DNA from 3 places in the Arthrobacter sp. B10-11 genome. Region 2 is predicted to be linked to each of the others. Evidence: riboswitches for the same ligand, from Rfam matches in the RefSeq annotation. Region 2 holds a riboswitch; each other region holds the start of a gene.
The links. A riboswitch is a leader RNA that binds a small molecule or an ion and turns the genes downstream of it on or off. The one in region 2 is predicted to bind thiamine pyrophosphate.
Positions count from the first base shown of each region.

Region 1 (6,542 bases), on a different contig from region 2:
TGTGCCTCAACGCCGGTGGGTTCCCCGGGGGAACCCATGAGTTATCCACGGACAATGCGTTTGGAATCCAAACGGACCGTCCTGAGGTTATAACCCAAGTGTTGGCGTAAGCACCGAAGATCTAGAATACGCTAATTTTGCCTTCGGCCGCAAATGAGGCTGGCTCCGGTGGCAGTACGTGATAGGCGCCACTCTGTGTAAAACAGGCTGGTGCTGCAACGACTTCCGGAACCGTGCCCCACTATCCTACCGGCTGCGAAACCCTCTGCGGTGCAGCATGCAGCCTCGGCGCGTCGAAAAAGTCCACCTCGTAGCGGCACGACTGGCGGAAGGCCGTCCGCATGGCCTGCCGTTCCGTCCCGGACGCCGCCCGGGCCGCAGCGTCGGCGATGCGGACCGCCTCCCTGGTGGCTGCGGCGAACTCCTCGTCCGCGTAGGTACGGAGCCACCCGGCGTAAGGGTGGCTGGCCGGCGAGCCGGCCGCCAGGAACTGTCCGTGAAGTGTGGCGCCCACCTCGGCGTACAGCCAGAAGCACGGAAGCACCGCGGCAACGAGCACCCCGTAGCTGCCGGAAACAGACGAAGCGAGGAGATGGTCCACGTAGGACTTGGTCACGGGCCCCAGGCCTGCGTCCACCTTCCGGGTGCTGAGCCACGTCCGGTGCAGTTCGGACTCGACTTCGAGGCATTGCTGGGCCGCGCGCGCCCAGAAAAGCTGTTCGGCCTCGGTGGGGGCAATGGCGGCGGCACGGGACAGGACCCTGGAATAGCCGTTCAGGTAAATGGCGTCCTGGGCAAGGTAATACGCAAAGTGCTGCTCGGTGAGGGTGCCGTCGGCCAGGGCGCGGATGAAGTCCAGCCCGTAGATGTCGTCCAGGTCCGGCCCGGCGTCCTGCCGGAGCACCGCAGCGAACTGCCCTTCGGCCGGCGCGTCCGCGCCTTTGGGCGCGAGATGGTGGAAATGGTGGACCGGGCCGTTGCCTGTTCCCACTTCCAGTGCTTCGGCTTCCCGGAGCGCTCCCTGCAGCCACGGCTTCACTTCCCGCAGGGATGCTTCCCAGTCCCCCAGCCGTGCCTGCGCAGTTGCCATCGCCGAGGACAGCGAACAGCCGGTGCCGTGGCTGTTCCTGGTGGTGATCCGCTCGCCGGGGACTACCACAACGTCCTGGCCGAGCAGCCCTTCGGTGTTGACGAGCGCGTCGGGGCAGGCACCGCCGTCGAGATGTCCGCCCTTGACCAGGACGGTGGTGCCCGCCTGGGCGGCGAGGCGCTTGCCTTGGGCCAGTGCCGCTTCCCAGTCGCCGGCGAGGGGTTCGTTGAGGAGCATCGCCAGTTCTGCCAGGTTCGGAGTGACGAGGTCGGCAAGGGGCAGGAGTTCACGCAGTTCCGCCTCGGCCGCCTCCTGCAGGAGCCGGTCCCCGCTGGTGGCGACCATTACGGGATCAAGAACGACGACGGCGGGACGGGACTTCTGCAGCCAGCCGCGGACGGCGGCAATCACCGCAGAGTCACCCAGCATGCCGATCTTGACGGCGTCAACGCTGATGTCATCACTGATGGCCTCAAGCTGGGCGGTCAGGAAGTCCGCCGGGGGCACGTGGACGGCACGGACGCCGCGGGTGTTCTGCGCCGTCAAGGCGGTGATGGCAGCCATGCCGTATCCGCCGTTGGCGGCAATGCTCTTGAGGTCCGCCTGGATCCCGGCCCCGCCGGACGGATCGGAGCCGGCGATGGCCAGCACCCGCGGCGTACGGCGAAGGAGGGCGCCGCCGGATGATGAGCCGCCGGACGCTGAGGGGGTTGCCGTGGAGGCAGGCGTGGGCAGGAATGATATTGCCAAAGGAGACATCCCTTCGCCGGTGCTAACCGGACAGGTTCAACGGGTGTGGATCTCAGCCGGCCCTGTGCGCGGCACCCCGTGTCAGTCCCCCAGCCTACTGTTTCCCCGCAACGAACTCGCGGGTGCGGCCCGAAACCGGCGTATTGCTACGCCTGCCTCGGACCCCACCCGCGATGTCAGTTTGTGGAACCTGCCCTGAGATCAGAGCTCGGAGGCCGGGACACCTACGCCGAGGATGATCGGTTCGTTGGCGGGTGCCTTGGCAGGCGCGTCCTTCTGAGCCGGCTCGGGTGCCTTTGCTTCGTGGGTGTGACCTGACGCAGGTACCGGAGCAGCCTCGTGGTGTTCCACGGACGTCTCGTTCGCTGCGCCCTGGGCACGGCTGGCGCTCCGGTTGCGGCGGGGGCGGCGCGCCCGGCCCTGCACCGCAGTGTGATCGGTGTAGTCCGCTTCAGCAGCATGCGCTGCCGGCACCTGGGCAGGTGCCTGAACCGCAGGCTGAGCCGCAACCTGCTGTTCGGCAGGTGCCGCCGGAGTTTCGGCCACGACAGGCTCGCCAAGGTGCGCGAAGGCTTCAGCCAGCCGGTCAAGCGTCAGGGAAGCTCCCGGGGAAGGCGCTTCTCCGCCATGCTCAACGAACGGCAACGCCACCTTTTCGCCGCCGAAGGTCAGGACCGCCGCGGGACGTCCGGCAGCAGCCACCTCGGTTTCCGATGCCTTGGACGGGCGTACCGCGGCAGGAGCTGCCTGCGTGGCAGCGGGCTGCGCCGGCGCGGACCCGGGCCTGGCCGGAGTCCCGGCCTGCCCGGAGGGTGCCTGGCCGGAGGATGCCTGGGCTGCCAGTGCCTGGCCTACTGCCTGTGCCGCGGCTGCTGCGGCCGGGGCCGCATGGCCCGCTTCGGCGTCGTGCAGGTGGGCTGCGTGCGCGGCCGCGGCGATGTTCGCCAGCGCCACGCGGGTGGCCTCAGCCTTGGCGTGGCGTTCGGCTTCTGTGGGCTCGTGGTGTGCCGGAGCGGGCGCCGACGGGGCTGCCTCGGAAATCGGCTGGCCTCCCTTGCCGCGGCGGCGGCTCTTGCGCTCCGTCCGGGGCTGCTGCTGCTGGATCTCGGTCCGCTGCACGTGGTGCTCGGCGGCAACGGTGTTGGCGCGGCGGTGCTCCACAGGCTCGTCGTGGGTGACGATGCCGCGGCCGGCACAGGCCTCGCACTGTTCGCCGAAGACTTCCAGCAGCCCGGTGCCCATGCGCTTTCGGGTCATCTGCACCAGGCCCAGCGAGGTCACTTCGGCAACCTGGTGCTTGGTCCGGTCGCGGCCGAGGCACTCCACCATGCGGCGCAGCACCAGGTCGCGGTTCGATTCCAGCACCATGTCGATGAAGTCGATGACGATGATGCCGCCGATGTCGCGGAGGCGCAGCTGGCGCACCACTTCCTCGGCAGCTTCCAGGTTGTTTTTGGTGACGGTTTCCTCGAGGTTGCCGCCGCTGCCGGTGAACTTGCCGGTGTTGACGTCCACCACGGTCATGGCTTCGGTGCGGTCGATCACGAGGGAGCCGCCGGAGGGCAGGAAGACCTTGCGGTCCAATGCCTTGTGGATCTGCTCATCGATCCGCCACGCCGCGAAGATGTCCGTGTCCTTGGTCCACTTTTCGAGCCGGCCCACCAGGTCCGGAGCCACGTACGTCACGTACGCCTCGATGGTGTCCCAGGCTTCCTCGCCGGAGACGATCAGCTTGGAGAAGTCCTCGTTGAAGACGTCACGGACCACCTTGATGGTGAGGTCCGGTTCGCCGTAGAGGAGCTCCGGGGCAAGGATCTTGGTGGACGTGGCCTGGCCTTCGATGCCTTCCCACTGGGCGCGCAGGCGGTTGATGTCGTGCGTCAGCTCTTCCTCGGACGCGCCCTCGGCCGCGGTGCGGACAATCACGCCGGCGTCCTCCGGCAGGCGGTCCTTGAGGATCCGCTTGAGGCGGTTGCGTTCGACGTCGGGCAGCTTGCGCGAGATGCCGGTCATGGAGCCCCCGGGCACGTACACGAGGTAGCGTCCGGGCAGGGAGATCTGGCTGGTCAGGCGGGCGCCCTTGTGGCCGACGGGGTCCTTGGTGACCTGGACCAGCACGGAGTCGCCGGACTTCAGTGCGTTTTCGATCCGGCGCTGCTTGCCCTCGAGATTGACGGCGTCCCAGTTGACTTCACCGGCGTAAAGGACTGCGTTGCGGCCGCGCCCGATGTCGACGAAGGCAGCTTCCATTGAGGGCAGCACATTCTGGACCTTGCCGAGGTACACGTTGCCGATCAGCGAGTCCTGCTGCGTCTTGGAAACGAAGTGTTCCGCCAGGACGCCGTCTTCCAGGACACCGATCTGGATTCTGTCGTCGCGCTGGCGGACGATCATCTGGCGGTCCACGGATTCACGGCGCGCCAGGAACTCGGCCTCGGTGATGACGGTGCGGCGGCGGCCGGTGTCGCGGGATTCGCGGCGGCGCTGCTTCTTGGCTTCAAGCCTGGTGGAGCCCTTGACGGAGGTGACGCGGTTGTTGACCGGGGCTTCGCTGATGGCGCGCGGCGCGCGAACGCGGGTCACCGTGTTGGGCGGGTCGTCATCTCCCCCGCCGGTCAGCTCAAGGTCCTGGTCGCCGCGGCGGCGGCGGCGGCGACGGCGGGAGGTCACGCCGTCGTCCGCGGTCCGGGTGGACTCCTCATCGGTGTCCTCGTCATCGGCAGCACCTTCGGCAGGTTCGGCCTCGCCGGCAGCTTCCCGGTCAGTCACGCGGCTGCGTCCGCGGCGTCCGCGGCTACGACGGCGGCGGGAGCCACCGGCCTCGCCTTCCTCGCCGTCGTCTTCTGTGTCTTCCTCGTCGATTTCCTTGGCTACGGCCGGCGTGGCTGCCGGCCGGATCACGGTGCTCAGGTCCGGGGCCTGGAAGATCATGGAAGTGACCGAACCGGGCTCAAGGAAGAGCGCACCGACGGGGCTGGCGGTTTCGGCTTCGGCAGTCTCATCAGGCTGGGTAGCCGCCGGTGCAGCGGGCGCTTGGGCCGTGGATGACTCCCGGACAGGAGCTTCCCGGGGTGCAGATTCCTGGTCCGTCGCGGCAACTTCTACCTCGGCTGTTGAGGCTTCGGCAACGGGCGCTGCGTTCTGCGCGGCAGGCTCGGCCGGCGCGGCGTCGGCTGCCTTAGCGGGGGCCTTGGCACGTGAGGCGCGGCGACGGACCGGTTTTTCAACGGCGGCGGCTTCGGCCGGTGCTGAGGGTCCGGCCTCCCCTGTTTGGCCCGCCTCAGCCAGGGCATCACCCTGCGTGGCGGCGTCGTCGGCGAACACCGGAAGCGGCTCGGCGGGCTCCACCTTCTTGCGTGAGCGGCTGCGCCGGGCCGGGGCCTTCTCCTCCACAGCCTCCGGCGCAACGGCTTCGGCTGCCGGGGTCTCGACCGCCGGGGCTCCGTCAGCGTCCGCGGGTGCGCCGGCTTCGACAGCCTCCGCCTTCGGAACGGCCTTGCGCCTTGTCCGGACGGCCCTCCTGGGCGGTTGGGGCGCTGCTGCCTCTTCGCTAGCAGCGGATTCTTCGTTAACGGCTAGGACCTGGTCATTATCCATATGTAGCGACACTCCTGCCCCTGACGCACCGCCACATCCGGCACCCTTGGGGGCACATATTGTCAAAACCCGCAGGCGTTGACAGAAGTCAATTGGATACCCTCAGGTTCGCACCGGCAGTGGGGTGCGGCAGCCCTGGAGGGCCGGCGGCGTTGTTCTGAAACCCGTTGTTCCTGAAAGCCACAACCAGGTGCCGTCCAATGGCATTGCGGGGAGGCCGGGATCTGTCGTGGATCCGGACCGTGCCCTGCTCATCATTGGCGGTCTTACAAACAAGCCACCGGACCGGAATTCGAATGTGGGTCGACTTCCAGCCAGCTTCATTCTCTCATACGGACACTCAAACACGGTGGAAGCGGGGACATCCGGCGCACAACCAGGGCGCCGCCGGCCGGAGTCTGTGCCCGCCTTCCAGCCTCCGGCGTTACAATCAGGGCGAGGAGCCCTCGAGAAAAAGGACGCAACATCCCATGCCCAGCATCTCCAATTCCATGCAGAACAACTTGGTGGACGGCGACCTCCGCGAGCGTGAAGCGGCCGGGGAGAGCCTGCCTCCCATGACCAGGGACACCCAGTTCGGCTGGCTGCTGGTCATTACCGGCGTTATCGGCTGGCTCGCTTCGGGCGCCCTGGTCCTGGAAAAGCTCGCGGTGCTCAAGGATCCGAACCATGTCACCGCCTGCGACGTCAACCCGTGGGTCTCCTGCGGTGCCGTGATGCAGACCTGGCAAAGTTCCCTTTTCGGCTTCCCCAACATGTTTATCGGCATCGTGGCGTTCGCCGTCGTGATCACCACCGGCATGGCGGTGCTCTCCGGCGCCAAGTTTGCCCGCTGGTACTGGCTTGGCCTGCAGGCCGGCGTGACCCTCGGCTTTGCCTTCGTGGTGTGGCTGTGGTCGCAGGCGCTGTACTCCATCCACATCCTGTGCCCGTTCTGCATGGTGGTCTGGGCCGCGATGATTCCGCTCTTTGTGTGGGTCACGGTCCGGAACATCACGCACGGCGTGATCAAGGTTCCCGCCGGCGCGGCGAAGATCGCCGGCGACTCCGGCTGGATTGTCACCGCCCTGCTCTATGTGGCCGTCATCGCCACGATCTTCTTTGC
Region 1 is NZ_JAWMTH010000001.1:101,043-107,584, forward strand. Features, by position in the region: gene thiD (bifunctional hydroxymethylpyrimidine kinase/phosphomethylpyrimidine kinase) at 242-1,849, opposite strand; TPP riboswitch at 1,832-1,929, opposite strand; gene RW112_RS00555 (Rne/Rng family ribonuclease) at 2,042-5,437, opposite strand; gene RW112_RS00560 (vitamin K epoxide reductase family protein) at 5,908-6,542, shown strand, end outside.
Region 1: it holds a riboswitch for thiamine pyrophosphate, as region 2 does, so the genes downstream of both, thiD (bifunctional hydroxymethylpyrimidine kinase/phosphomethylpyrimidine kinase) here and RW112_RS13395 (ECF transporter S component) in region 2, are expected to answer to the same signal.

Region 2 (6,542 bases):
CTGCTGACGCTGCTGGCCGTTGCCCGCGTGTGGAACCGAGCGTTTTGGCGCAAGCCCGAGGACGCCGAGAACCCCGACCCCGTGCTGCTGGCGGACCCCGAGGACGCCGACACGGGCGACCGTGCGGGCAAACGCAATGTCACGCTGCTGCCGCGGACCATGGTGGGATCAACGATGGGGCTCGTCGCCTTCGGCGTCGCGCTTACCGTTTTCGCCGGGCCGCTGTTCCGGGTGGCGGACCAGTCCGCCGTGGACATGCTGGACAGGTCCTCCTACATCCAGGCGGTACTGGGCGAGAACGCTCCCGTGCCCCCGCTCGCGCAGCCTGAACCTCCCCAGCCTGAACCTGCGCAACCGGTGGACTCGCAGCCGGAGGACTCGCAGCCGGGGGGGCAGAAATGAGCCGCCGGCGGATCTCCATCCGGCAGGAACTGCCCCTGCTCGTCTGGCTGGTCTTTGTATGGGGTGCGCTCTGGCAGGACTTCAGCCCCGGAAACCTCCTGTTCGGAGCCCTCATCGCCGTGGTGGTGGCGCGGCTGTTCTACTTGCCCCCGGTGGAACTGGGGGGCCGGTTTAGTGTTCTGCGGGCCGTCCCGTTCGCGATCGTCTTCCTGGGCAAAGTGGTGGCCGCCAGCTTCCAGGTGCTGTACCTTGCCGTGGCCCGCGGACCCAAGGTGACCAACGCCGTCGTCGCGGTCCAGCTCCGCAGCCATTCGGATCTGATGGTCACCGCCACCGGACACGTCATCTCGCTGATTCCAGGCTCACTCGTGGTGGAAGTGGACCGCTCCACCTCCACGCTCTACATTCACGGACTGAACGTCCGGAGTGGAGAGGACATTGTGAACCTGCGCAAGGAGGTCCGGGATGCCGAGGCGGCATTGATCCGGATCATGGGCACCAGAGAGGAACTGGCCGCACTGAAACAGGAGGTGGACGCATGATGGACATCGTGCTGACCGTAACGGCCGTGATCCTGTCCTTGGCGGCAGCCGGGGCCATCGTCCGGATCGCCATCGGCCCGTCCCTGCTGGACCGCGTGCTGGCCTCGGACGTGCTGCTGGCCATCATCGGCGCCACGCTCTGCATCGACATGGCCGTGAACAGGCATCTGAACAACCTGATGCTGCTGGTGGCGCTGTCCATCATCGGGTTCATCGGATCAGTGACCGTGGCGCGCTTCGTGGCCGACCGGCGGGAGCAGCCCAATGAATCCTGAACCATCCGCCGTGGACACCATCATTGACACGGTGTCGGCTGTCTTTATGGTGGTGGGCGCCGTGATGTCCCTCGGCGCGGCGATCGGCCTGCTGCGCTTCCCCGACCTGATGAGCAGGATGCACGCCGCCACCAAGCCCCAGGTGCTGGGGCTCTTCCTGCTGCTGGCCTCGGTGGGCCTGCAGCTGCGGACCTGGTGGGTGTGGCCGGTGCTGTTCGTGGCATGGATCTTCCAGGTGCTCACCGTTCCGGTGTCTGCGCACATGGTCGGAAGAGCCGGCTACCGCACCAAGCACCTGCACAGGGAGCTCCTGTCGGTGGATGAGCTGGAGGCCGTGGTGCTGAAGGCCGCCGACAAGAAAGCTGCCGAGCCGCAGGACCCAGGCGAGCGGCCCGGGGACGACCACCAGCACGGATCAGCCTAGGGATCACTTTTCAAGGAGTTTTTGTCCAGATAACGCGACGTGGAGGCCGGTTAGCTCGCGTTATCTGGACAAAAACTCGGGTTGGGTTGGGACCTAGACGATGTCCTGGCTCTTGGCGAAGCGGGTGATCGCACGCTGGGTGCCTCGGTTGGCCAGAACCTGGATGATCGCGCTGACAGCCGCCGAGATCAGCGCGAAGGTCAGGGCGGTGCGCAGGGTGGTGGGGACGTCGTCCTTGTCGCCCTTCGGGGGCTTCCGGCCGGTGACCTTTTCCCAGACCACGTCGACTGCCTTGGTGCCGGCGAACCCGGCCAGCAGGCTTACTCCGGTCCCAAACAGCTTGATGAAGAAACTCATATCCAGTACCCCTTACAGGTGGGAGACGGCGGAAACAGGACTTCCCCTAGCCTAACCGCATCAGCCCCGCCGGATCACCGCCGAATGTGACACCGACCCCGGGATTCGGCGGGCCCGCGGGTGTAAACTTATCCACGCCCACAAGGGCGAATTGATACGACAGGGGAGCGTCGCCGTCGGGCATCACTGGAACAGTCCAGGGAACCGGAGGCGGGCGCTGAGAGTGCGGACAGCCGCAGACCCTCGAACCTGATCCGGTTAGTACCGGCGCAAGGGAGTCGAGTTCTCAGAGTGACCGGCAGCAGGCGGCGGAAGCCGCGGCCCCGCCGGCAACCACTCTCCCCTCCTGTACCTCAGGAGGAAGACATCATGACTGATATTTCTGCAAAGCAGACACTGCCACACAGCAAGCGCAGCTGGCGTGTGGTGGACATTGTGGTTGCCGCGTTGATCGCAGTGGCCGGCGGCGTCATCTTCTGGGCCTGGTCCCAGGGTGCGGCCGCGGTTTCACCGGCCATGAACGCCGTGTACCCGCCGCTGACCGGCCTCATTGCCGGCGGCTGGATGATTCCCGCCGTCCTGGGCATGCTGATCATCCGCAAGCCGGGCGCCGCCCTGTTCTGCGAAACGGTAGCCGCCACCGGCGAACTGATCATGGGCTCGCAGTACGGTGCGTCGGTGCTGTTCTCCGGCTTCGTGCAGGGGCTCGGCGCGGAGATCATCTTCGCTGTGTTCGTGTACAAGAAGTTCAACCTGCCCGTTTCGCTGCTGGCCGGTGCCGCTGCAGGCCTCTTCTGCGGCCTGAACGACTCGTTCGCTCCGTGGGGCTGGAACATCGCCTACGCCGCCGGCGACAAGCTGGCGTACATCATTTTCACCGCCATCTCCGGAGCCGTCATCGCCGGTGCACTGTCCTGGATCGCCACGCGAGGCCTGGCCAGAACCGGTGTGCTGAGCTCCTTTGCCTCCCGCAAGGCAGCATCGGAGCCGGTCTTCTCCTGACGAACGCACCCCGCTCATGACATCTTCGGACAACGTCCGCCCGGCAGCGGTCACGGCGCGCGGCTGGGGCTGGCGGCACGCCGGCCGGTCCCTGCCAGCCGTCCGCGGCCTGGACCTGGACATCCGGCCGGGCGAACGCGTGCTGCTGCTCGGTCCGTCCGGTGCCGGCAAATCCACCCTGCTGCACGCCCTCGCCGGCGTGCTCGGAGACAGCGACGCCGGAGCCCACCACGGGGGCACACCGGACGCCGAGGACTCCGACGAGACCGGGACCCTGCTGATCGACGGCGCCCCGCCGCGTGCCCGGCGAGGGTCCGCAGGCCTGATGCAGCAGGACCCGGAGACGCAGGTTGTCCTCTCCCGTGTGGGGGACGACGTCGCCTTCGGCGCCGAGAACCTTGCCGTGCCCCGCGCGGACATATGGACGCGCGTAGGTGAGGCGCTCGACGACGTCGGGCTGGCGCACCTGCCGTTGGACCACCCGACGTCGGCCCTGTCCGGCGGGCAGAAACAGCGCCTGGCGCTCGCAGGCATCCTCGCCATGCGCCCGGGACTGCTGCTCCTGGACGAGCCCACCGCCAACCTTGACCCGGCCGGAGTGCTGGAAGTCCGCGACGCCGTGGGCCGGTGCCTGGACAAGACCGGGGCCACGATGGTGGTGGTGGAACACCGCGTCGGCGTGTGGAAAGACCTTGTGGACCGGATCGTGGTGCTGCAGCCGGGATCCGCCACGGATTCGGCAGTGCTCCTGGACGGCGCCCCGGACCAGGTCCTGGCACAGGCGCGGGACCTGCTCATCGCCGCCGGCGTCTGGGTGCCCGGGTACGTCCCGGCGACCCGGACGCGGAGCAACGTTGCGGAATCAGGCGACCTCCTGCTGGCAGCGGAGCACCTGGCCGTCTCCCGCGAACGTCCCCGCCGGCGGGGCTTTAAGGCCGTCCCGCCGGTCCCGGTGCAGTCCGGCATCACGGCGCAGGTCCGGGCCGGGCAGGCGCTGACCATCACCGGCCCCAACGGTTCCGGCAAGTCCACGTTTGCGCTGACCCTGGCCGGGCTGCTCCAGCCCGTGGAGGGCAGGGTCTCCGCGACGGTGGACCTCAGCGAGGGCGCGGGCATTGACCCGTACAAGTGGAAGGCGGAGCAGCTGATTTCGCGGATCGGCACCGTGTTCCAGGAGCCGGAGCACCAGTTCGTCACCGGCCGGGTGCTGGACGAGCTGATGTTCGGCCCGCGGCACCTGGGGCACGGCGAGGAACGCGTGGATGAACTCCTGGAACGCCTCCGGCTGGGCAAGCTGGTGGACGCGAACCCGTACACGCTCTCGGGCGGGGAGAAGCGCAGGCTGTCCGTCGCCACCGTGCTGGCCGCCCATCCCCGAGTGCTGATCCTCGACGAACCCACCTTCGGCCAGGACGCCAACACCTGGGCGGAACTGGCATCCTTCCTGTCCGAGCTCCTCGACGCCGGCACCGCTGTGGTGTCCGTGACGCACGACCAGGAGTTCAGCGACGTCCTGGGCGGCACCGAGCTGACACTTGGTGCGCCTGAACTCAAACTTGCGGCGCGGGAACCCGGCCTGCACAATCCGGAGGTGACCGCGCCGTGAGGGAAGCGTTGACCCTGGGCACCAACCATGCCCTGCTCACACGGGCCAATCCGCTGGCCAAGTTCGCCATCGTGATGCTGATGACCGTGGTGCTGGCGCTGTCCATCGACTGGGTGTCCGCTTCTGTTGCGCTTGCCTTTGAGCTGCTCCTTTTTCCGCTGGCCGGGCTGACCGTCGTGCTGCTCTGGCAGCGGGGCTGGCCGTTGATCCTGGCGGCGGCGCTGGGCGGCTGGAGCACCTCGATCCTGGCCCCGGACACGGGAAGGATCCTGGTCGACGTCGGGATCTGGTCCATCAGCGAAGGTTCGCTGGAGCTGGGGCTGGGATTCCTGCTGCGGGGCGTGGCGATCGCCCTGCCCGCGGTGCTGCTGATGAGCTGCACTGATCCCACGGACCTGGCGGACGCCCTCGCCCAGAAAGCGAAGCTGCCGCACCGCTTTGTGCTGGGCACGCTGGCGGCCATGCGGCTTGTGGGCTTGATGGCTGAGGAATGGCAGACCATCGGCATGGCCCGGCGTGCCCGCGGTGTGGGCTCGCACGGGAGTCCGGCGCAACGGCTCCGGGCCACGCTGGGGCAGAGCTTCGGACTCCTGGTCCAGGCCGTCCGGCGGGCGTCCCGCCTCGCCGTCACCATGGAGGCGCGGGGGTTCGGCGGTGCGCAACGGACCTGGGCGCGTGAATCAACGTTCAGCACGCTGGACATCTGGGTGGTGCTCGGCGGGCTCCTGATTGCGGCTTTGGCTGTGTCCGCGGCAGTAGGGGCGGGCACCTGGAACATGGTGTTCCTTGAGCAGTAAACTCCTTGGCCCGCGCCGCCATATCGCATCAGGAGAATAATCTGTGACCTTGGCGGCAGTCCTGGGTGATTTGCAGGCTGAAATAGCTCATGCGTGATATTTTTTTCATATGACTCAAGAGACTGCTGAACACGTAGGCCTGCTGCTCCGCGATGCCCGCGGCGAGAAGGGCTGGACCCAGGGACAGCTGGCCGCCGAGCTGGGCACCAGCCAAAGCGCCATCGCCCGGATGGAACAGGGCAAGCAGAACCTCAGCCTCAAAATGATCCAGCGGCTCGAAGCCATCGTGGGCCGGAGCATCGTCAAAGTGGGCAAGCGGCAGATGACGCACCTCCGGGTGGAAGGCGGCCGCACGCTGTCCGGTTCGGTGGACGTCAACAGCAGCAAGAACGCCGGAGTGGCGCTGCTCTGCGCCAGCCTTATCAACCGCGGCACTACCACGCTGCGCCGGCTGGCCCGGATCGAGGAAGTGAACCGGATCGTCGAAGTCCTCACCAGCATCGGCGTCGAATGCACCTGGCTCAACGCCAATGACCTGCAGATCCGCCGGCCCGCCGTCCTGGACCTGGATTCCATGGACGTGGAGGCCGCGCGCCGCACCCGCAGCGTGATCATGCTGCTGGGGCCGCTCCTGGACGAGTCCGCCGAGTACCGGCTCCCGTACGCGGGCGGCTGCGACCTGGGCACCCGCACCGTGGAGCCGCACATGCAGGCCCTGCGCCAGTTCGGCCTGTCAGTGGAGGCCACGTCCGGCTTCTACTCCGTGCAGGCACCGCCGGCCGACGGCGACAACCGCACCTTTGTGCTGAGCGAACGCGGTGACACGGTCACCGAAAATGCCATCATGGCGGCTGCGCACCGCCGCGGCACCACCGTGATCCGCAATGCCAGCCCCAACTACATGGTCCAGGATCTCTGCTTCTACCTGCAGGGCCTGGGCGTGCAGATCGACGGCGTCGGCACCACCACGTTGAAGATCACCGGGCTGCCGTCCATCGACGTCGACATCGAATACTTCCCGTCCGAGGACCCCATTGAGGCGATGAGCCTCATCACCGCCGGCATCGTCACCAACTCGGAGGTCACCATCCGCCGGGTCCCCATCGAATTCATGGAGATCGAACTCGCCACCCTGGA
Region 2 is NZ_JAWMTH010000004.1:63,200-69,741, forward strand. Features, by position in the region: gene RW112_RS13370 (Na+/H+ antiporter subunit D) at 1-402, shown strand, start outside; gene RW112_RS13375 (Na+/H+ antiporter subunit E) at 399-944, shown strand; gene RW112_RS13380 (monovalent cation/H+ antiporter complex subunit F) at 941-1,219, shown strand; gene mnhG (monovalent cation/H(+) antiporter subunit G) at 1,209-1,643, shown strand; gene RW112_RS13390 (DUF4235 domain-containing protein) at 1,737-2,000, opposite strand; TPP riboswitch at 2,152-2,294, shown strand; gene RW112_RS13395 (ECF transporter S component) at 2,370-3,002, shown strand; gene RW112_RS13400 (ABC transporter ATP-binding protein) at 3,019-4,608, shown strand; gene RW112_RS13405 (energy-coupling factor transporter transmembrane component T) at 4,605-5,405, shown strand; gene RW112_RS13410 (UDP-N-acetylglucosamine 1-carboxyvinyltransferase) at 5,515-6,542, shown strand, end outside.

Region 3 (6,542 bases), on a different contig from region 2:
GTCGAGCGCCCCGCCCGGTGCAACGAAGGACGGAACATCGGCGATGGCGTAGAAGACCTTATATCCGTCCCCTGACCTCTCGATGTAGAGGGCCTGGTCCAGGTCCGTGGAGGACGCAGGATCTATGGTCACAAACTCCACTGGAGTGAGGTCAAGGTCCGGCATCTTGTGCTCTGCAATGGCCGCCAGCGCATCCTCGAGGACGTCGTCGGGGAACGGCCCGGGCAGCTCCAGCTCCGTACGGAGCGCGTTCAGGGCCTCGGCCAGCCGGTTGGTCTGTTCGTGGACACTGGGAGTCAGGCGATGATGTGACACGAAAGTCAGATTAGCTCGATTTGCGCCATTAGTCTTGGACGATGAGCTCATCCCCGGCTGACACCGCTCACTACAACCGCTTCATCGCAGACCTGTTCGGAATGATGGCCTACGGCGAGCTGTCGGCCTTCGAACGGTTCGCCGCCGACGCACGGTATTCGCCCACCCTCCACGACCGTGCCGTGCTCGGCAGGATTGCCGTGGTGGAGTTCCAGCACTACGAGCTGGTGAGCTCCCGCCTCGCGGACATGGGGATCGACGCTGAGGACGCCATGCTGCCGTTCCAGGCAGCCGTGGACTTCTTCCATTCACGGACGCGCCCGGGTGACTGGTTCGAATCACTGATGAAGGCTTATGTCATCGATACGGTTTCCGCTGACTTCTACCGGGCCATCTCCCGCTACGTCGACGCGGGCACACGGGAACTCATCGAGGAGGTCCAGGCCTCCGATGAGACGACACAGGTGCTCCGCGAACTGCTCAGGGGCGCCTTGGCAGATGATCCCAGGCTCGCCTCCAGGCTTGCGCTATGGGCCAGGCGGCTGCTCGGCGAAGCACTGACGCAGGCGCAGCGGGTCAGCCATGAGCATGCGTTCCTGGGACGCCTGATCGGCGGCGGGGATGGCGGCGGGGACACTGCCGCGGCGAACGAGCTGGTCAGCGGGCTGATCGCCGGGCTGGCAGGGAACCATTCCCGGCGGATGACGGAGCTCGGCCTGGCCGGATAGTCAGGAGGATCCGGCGTCGAGGGCGGCCAGGAGCGACCGCGCAGCTGCGGCAGGATCATCGGCCTCGGTGATGGCGCGGACCACCACGATCCGCTGTGCGCCCGCAGCCACCACCTGCTCAACGTTGCCCAGGTCGATGCCGCCGATGGCGAACCACGGCAGCTGCGTCGTGCCGGCCTCGCCAGCGGCCGCCGCGGCGTAGCGGACCAGGTCGAGGCCGACAGCGGCCCTCCCCGGCTTGGTGGGAGTGGCCCACACCGGCCCGACGCAGAAGTAGTCCAGGCCGCCGGGGCCGCGTGATGCGGCGATGGCGGCATCGATCTGTTCCGGACTGTGCGTTGAGAGGCCGATGACGGCTTCATTGCCGAGGAACTTGCGTGCCGACGCCAGGGGGAGGTCTTTCTGGCCGACATGGAGCACGGGTGCGCCGGAGAGCGAGGCAATGTCCGCGCGGTCGTTGACCGACCAGAGGCGGCCGTGGCGGCGGGCCGCGGCTTCCAGCACGTCGAGCAGTTCGAGCTCTTCGGCCGCTTCCAGGTTCTTGTCCCGGAGCTGGATGATGTCAACGCCTCCGGCATAGGCGGCGTCAACGAAGTCTCCGAAATCGCCACGGTCGGTGCGGGCGTCGGTGCAGAGGTACAGGCGGGCGTCAGTGAGGAGGGCTTGCTCGGTCATGGCACCAGCCTAGTTCCCCTAAACTGATGGAGTACCGCGGGAGCCCGCTGCAGCTGTCACAAAGCTGCAGGGCTGAGAGGGCGTCAGAGCCGACCGCTTGACCTGATCCGGTTAGTACCGGCGTAGGGAAGGATGAGAGTGACCCCGCAATCTCCAGCAGGCTACCCCGCCGCGCGCCTGGACATCAGCGCCGATGTCGCCGTAATCGGAGGCGGAATCATCGGCCACGGCATCGCCTGGGAAGCCCGGCAGTCGGGCAGGTCCGTGGTGATCATCGACGACGCCCCCGGTACGGGCGCGAGCTGGGCCGCGGCCGGCATGCTGGCTCCGGTCAGCGAACTGCACTACCAGGAGGAAGAGCTCCTGGAGCTCATGCTCCACTCCTCGGAGCTTTGGCCCGCCTTCGCCGCCGGACTGCAACGCGGTGCCCCGGCCGGCGCCGGCCCGGACACCGGTTACCTCACGACGTCGACCCTCGCCGTGGGTGCCGACGCCGCCGACCGGCGGGCGCTCGCCGACCTGCGCGGCGCCCAGCGGTCCAGCGGCCTCACAGTGGAACCACTGACAGTCAGGGAAGCACGTGCCCGCGAGCCGTTGCTGAGCCCCGGCATCTCCTGCGCCTTCGACATCCCGGCCGACCACCAGGTGGATCCCCGCAGGCTCCTGGCCCTGATTGCGGACTCCCTGCTGGGCTGCGCCGTGCGTGAGCGGGCCGCCGGCCTGCTCTGGGAGGACGGGCGGGTCACCGGTGTCGGCCTGGCCGGGGGAGGCGCCGTGCATGCCGGGGAGACAATCATCGCCAACGGGCTGGATGCAGCGTCACTCGGCGGACTGCCGGCCGGCCTCCAACTGCCGCTCCGCCCGGTGTACGGCGACATCCTGCGCCTGCGTGTCCCCGCCTACCTGCAGCCGCTGCTGACATCCACCGTCCGCGGCATGGTCCACGGAGTCCCCGTCTACATCGTGCCCCGGCAGGACGGCACGGTGGTGATCGGGGCCACCCAGCGCGAAGACGCACTCTCGGGAGCCGGCAAGGACCAGGCAGGGCCGCCCGGGCCCGAAGGGCTGCCCGGCTCAGCTGTTTCAGCGGGCGGCGTCTACCAGTTGCTTCGTGACGCGCAGGTGCTGGTACCCGCGGTCGCCGAACTGGAACTCCTGGAAGCCACAGCGCGGGCCCGGCCGGGAACACCGGACAACGCGCCGCTGCTGGGGCGCGTCGCGGACGCCGGAACCGGCGGTGACGTACCGGGGCTGATCATTGCCACCGGATTCTTCCGCCATGGCGTCCTGCTCACTCCCGCGGCAGCTTCCATCTGCAGGCAGCTGCTGGACGGCACGGCCGATCCGCGGTGGGCGCCGTTCCGGCCCCACCGGTTTTCCGGCCCTCCGGCCACCCCCGCGAAACTTCCCGCCCCCGCCCCGATCAAGGAAACAGCATGAACATCACACTGAACGGCACGGTCCACGCGGTGGACGACGGCGCGTCCGTCACCACCCTCATCAGCCAGGTCACCGGCAGGAACCTTGCCCCCAACGGGCAGGCGGCCGACGGCCGGAAGCTGGGTGTGGCGGTGGCGCGGAATTCCGAGGTGGTGCCCCGCAGCCAGTGGTTTGTGACGGCGCTCGCCGAGGGCGACGACGTCGAACTTGTTACCGCGGTACAGGGAGGTTGAGCATTATGGCAGGAACTACGGTTGCCGGAGTGGCAGGGACCCCGCAGCAGGCGGCCGCGGACCCGTTCATCGTGGACGGCGTCCCGCTGGGATCGCGGCTGATCATGGGCACCGGCGGTGCCCCCAGCCTGGACGGGCTGGGCGCGGCGCTGCTCGCCTCGGGCACGGAGCTGACCACCGTGGCCATGCGCCGCTACTCGCCGGCCGAAACAGGCTCGCTGTTCCAGCTCCTGGTGGACCACAACATCCGGGTCCTCCCCAACACCGCCGGCTGCTTCACGGCAAGGGACGCGGTCATGACGGCGGAACTGGCCCGGGAGGCGCTGGAGACGGACTGGGTGAAGCTCGAGGTGATAGCCGATGAACACACCCTCCTCCCGGACGCCGTGGAGCTGGTGGACGCCACCGAGCAGCTGGTGAACCGCGGATTCAAGGTGTTCGCCTACACGAATGACGACCCCGTGCTGGCGCTGCGGCTGGAGAACCTTGGCGCCACCGCCGTGATGCCCCTCGGGGCGCCCATCGGCACGGGACTGGGCATCCTGAACCCGCACAACATCGAACTCATCGTTTCCCGGGCATCCGTTCCCGTGGTGCTGGATGCCGGCATCGGCACGGCGTCCGACGCTGCCCTGGCCATGGAGCTGGGCTGCGACGCGGTGTTGCTCGCAACGGCAGTGACCCGGGCGCAAAACCCGGCGATGATGGGGGAGGCCTTCAAACACGCCGTTATCGCCGGTAGGCTGGCGAAATCGGCCGGCCGGATTCCACGCCGCGAGCACGCCCTTGCGTCGTCTGCCATGGAGGGCCGGGCGGAGTTCCTGTAGCAGGAAATTCCGGCAGCAACGAGCAAAGGGAGCCAGCGGTGACCGGCAAGGAAGACGTTCTTACCCGACCCCAGGTCGACGCCGCACTGGCGGACCTTCCCGACTGGCGATACCGGCTGGGCGGCCTGGTGACCGTCTACAAGACGCCGACGGCGGCTGCAGCGCTCCAGCTGATCGCCGCAGTCGGGCAGATGGCTGAGGAACAGAACCACCACCCGGACCTGGACTGGCGCTATAACCGCGTCTTCATCCGCTACACCTCGCACGACGCCGGTACCGAAGTGACGCAGCGTGACGTCGCCGCTGCGGCGGCCGCCAGCCGGGCAGCTGCTGCTGTCTCGGCGACTGCGGAGCCTGGCCGCTACCGGTCAGCAGAGATCGCGGGCGACACCGGCAACCCGGACTAGCGGACAACCCGGACTGGCGGCCGGAGCGGATCCGGCACTGCGTGTCAGAGCCGCAGTGCGGCCGTCAGCTGCTTCGTGTCCTGCAGGGCGCGCTTGCGGCCCAGGTACACCGAGGCGGCGAGTGCCGCCCCGGTGCCCAGGACCATGGGAAGCACCCACGGGATCCACGTCAGGCCGGGCTGGTACCCAAGCCCTGCGGCCATGAAGATGACCCAGCTCAGCATCCCCACGGTCAGGGAAACGCCCGCCGGCATGGCGATGCCGTACTTCGCGTGCCGCCGGTCGTTGGCCCAGACAACAAAGCCTGCGGCCACGGTGACCAGGGCCACGATTACCAGGGAAAGCATTCGGCGAACTCCTTGCTGCAGAGTGGGTGCGGGTCAGGGCGGGTGGACAGGGCTGGAACGGCCTAAAGCTGGCCGAAACCGACGCGGCGGGCTTCCTCGGCCCCGATTTCAACGTAGCCCAGCACGTTCGCGGGAATGATGACCACGCGGCCCTTGTCGTCAGCCAAGCGAAGTTCAGCGCCCTTGGCAATGGATTCCTCGACGAGCTTTGCCACAGCGTCAGCATCCTGAGCCGATTCCAGCACAATTTCGCGGCCGATGTTCTGAATGCCGATCTTTACTTCCACAGCGAGGCCTCCCAGCCAATCAAAGTTCTAAAGGTGTTCTCTATTTGTAGTCTAGGTTTCCTTGGGGAAGCGCGAGATTCCGCGCCAAGCTAAACGATAGATCAGGTCACTGGCCACATCGAGGTCCAGGTTCCCGTCCGTTTCGAGCCAGTAACGCGCGCTGACCTGCGCCATTCCGGCCAGTCCGCGCCCCAGCAGCTGGGCCTCCAGCATGGGGAGCTTGGTGTCCTCGGCGATGACGCGGGCAATGGCATCGGCGAAAGCCTTGTTGAAGGTTTCCAGCCTGGAACTGACGTCGCTGTCGTTGATCAGGTCCGATTCAAACACCAGGCGGTGCGCCTGGTCGTCGCTGGCGATAAAGCGGTAATAGGCACGCATGACGGCCTGGACACGTTCGTCGTTGTCGTCGGTGGAGTTCAAAGCGCCCATCATGAGATCGGTCAGCGCGCTGAGATGGCTGTCCAGCAGGGCGAGGTAGAGCTCGCGTTTGGAAGGGAAGTGCTGGTACAGCACCGGTTTGCTGACGTGGGCCGTTTCGGCGATCTCGTCCATGGCGGCGCCATGGTAGCCGTTGGCTACGAAGACTTCCTGGGCGGCGGCCAGCAGCTGCGCGCGCCGTTCGTCACGCGGGAGCCGCGCCGAACGCGCACCGCCGGCCCGCGCCTGTCCCGCGGTTGCCTTCCCGGCCGGTGTCCGATCAACCGGTGCCTGATGAACCACTGTTGGCCTTCTTTCCATTGCAGTTACCTACACTTTACGCGCGGGTAATATGACCTGGCGGCATCTTCGGGCATACATTGAAGTATGGCTTCCACGTTCACCGCAACCGCTGTCCCTGCAACCCTGGATCCGCTCGTGGAACCGGCGGATGCTCTGACGGCCGAAGAGGTGGAGCGGTACTCCCGCCACCTCATCATTCCCGAAATCGGCACGCTGGGCCAACGCCGGCTCAAGAACGCCAGGGTGCTTGTGATCGGAGCCGGCGGCCTGGGCTCGCCGGCACTCCTCTACCTTGCCGCCGCAGGGGTGGGAACCTTGGGAATCATTGACGACGACGCCGTGGACCTGAGCAACCTGCAGCGCCAGGTCATCCACGGAGTGGCGGACGTGGGCCGGCCCAAGATCGAGTCAGCCCGTGACGCCATTGCCGCGCTGAACCCCCTGGTGGATGTCCGCCTCCACAACGTCAGGCTCGATGCCTCCAACGCGCTGGAGCTGTTTGCCGACTACGACCTCATCCTGGACGGGGCGGACAATTTCGCCACGCGCTACCTGGTCAACGA
Region 3 is NZ_JAWMTH010000001.1:572,065-578,606, reverse strand. Features, by position in the region: gene RW112_RS02710 (RNB domain-containing ribonuclease) at 1-315, opposite strand, end outside; gene RW112_RS02705 (ferritin-like fold-containing protein) at 357-1,043, shown strand; gene thiE (thiamine phosphate synthase) at 1,044-1,718, opposite strand; TPP riboswitch at 1,745-1,864, shown strand; gene thiO (glycine oxidase ThiO) at 1,851-3,158, shown strand; gene thiS (sulfur carrier protein ThiS) at 3,155-3,391, shown strand; gene RW112_RS02685 (thiazole synthase) at 3,397-4,218, shown strand; gene RW112_RS02680 (4a-hydroxytetrahydrobiopterin dehydratase) at 4,257-4,625, shown strand; gene RW112_RS02675 (hypothetical protein) at 4,670-4,972, opposite strand; gene RW112_RS02670 (DUF3107 domain-containing protein) at 5,035-5,259, opposite strand; gene RW112_RS02665 (TetR/AcrR family transcriptional regulator) at 5,311-5,997, opposite strand; gene moeB (molybdopterin-synthase adenylyltransferase MoeB) at 6,064-6,542, shown strand, end outside.
Region 3: it holds a riboswitch for thiamine pyrophosphate, as region 2 does, so the genes downstream of both, thiO (glycine oxidase ThiO) here and RW112_RS13395 (ECF transporter S component) in region 2, are expected to answer to the same signal.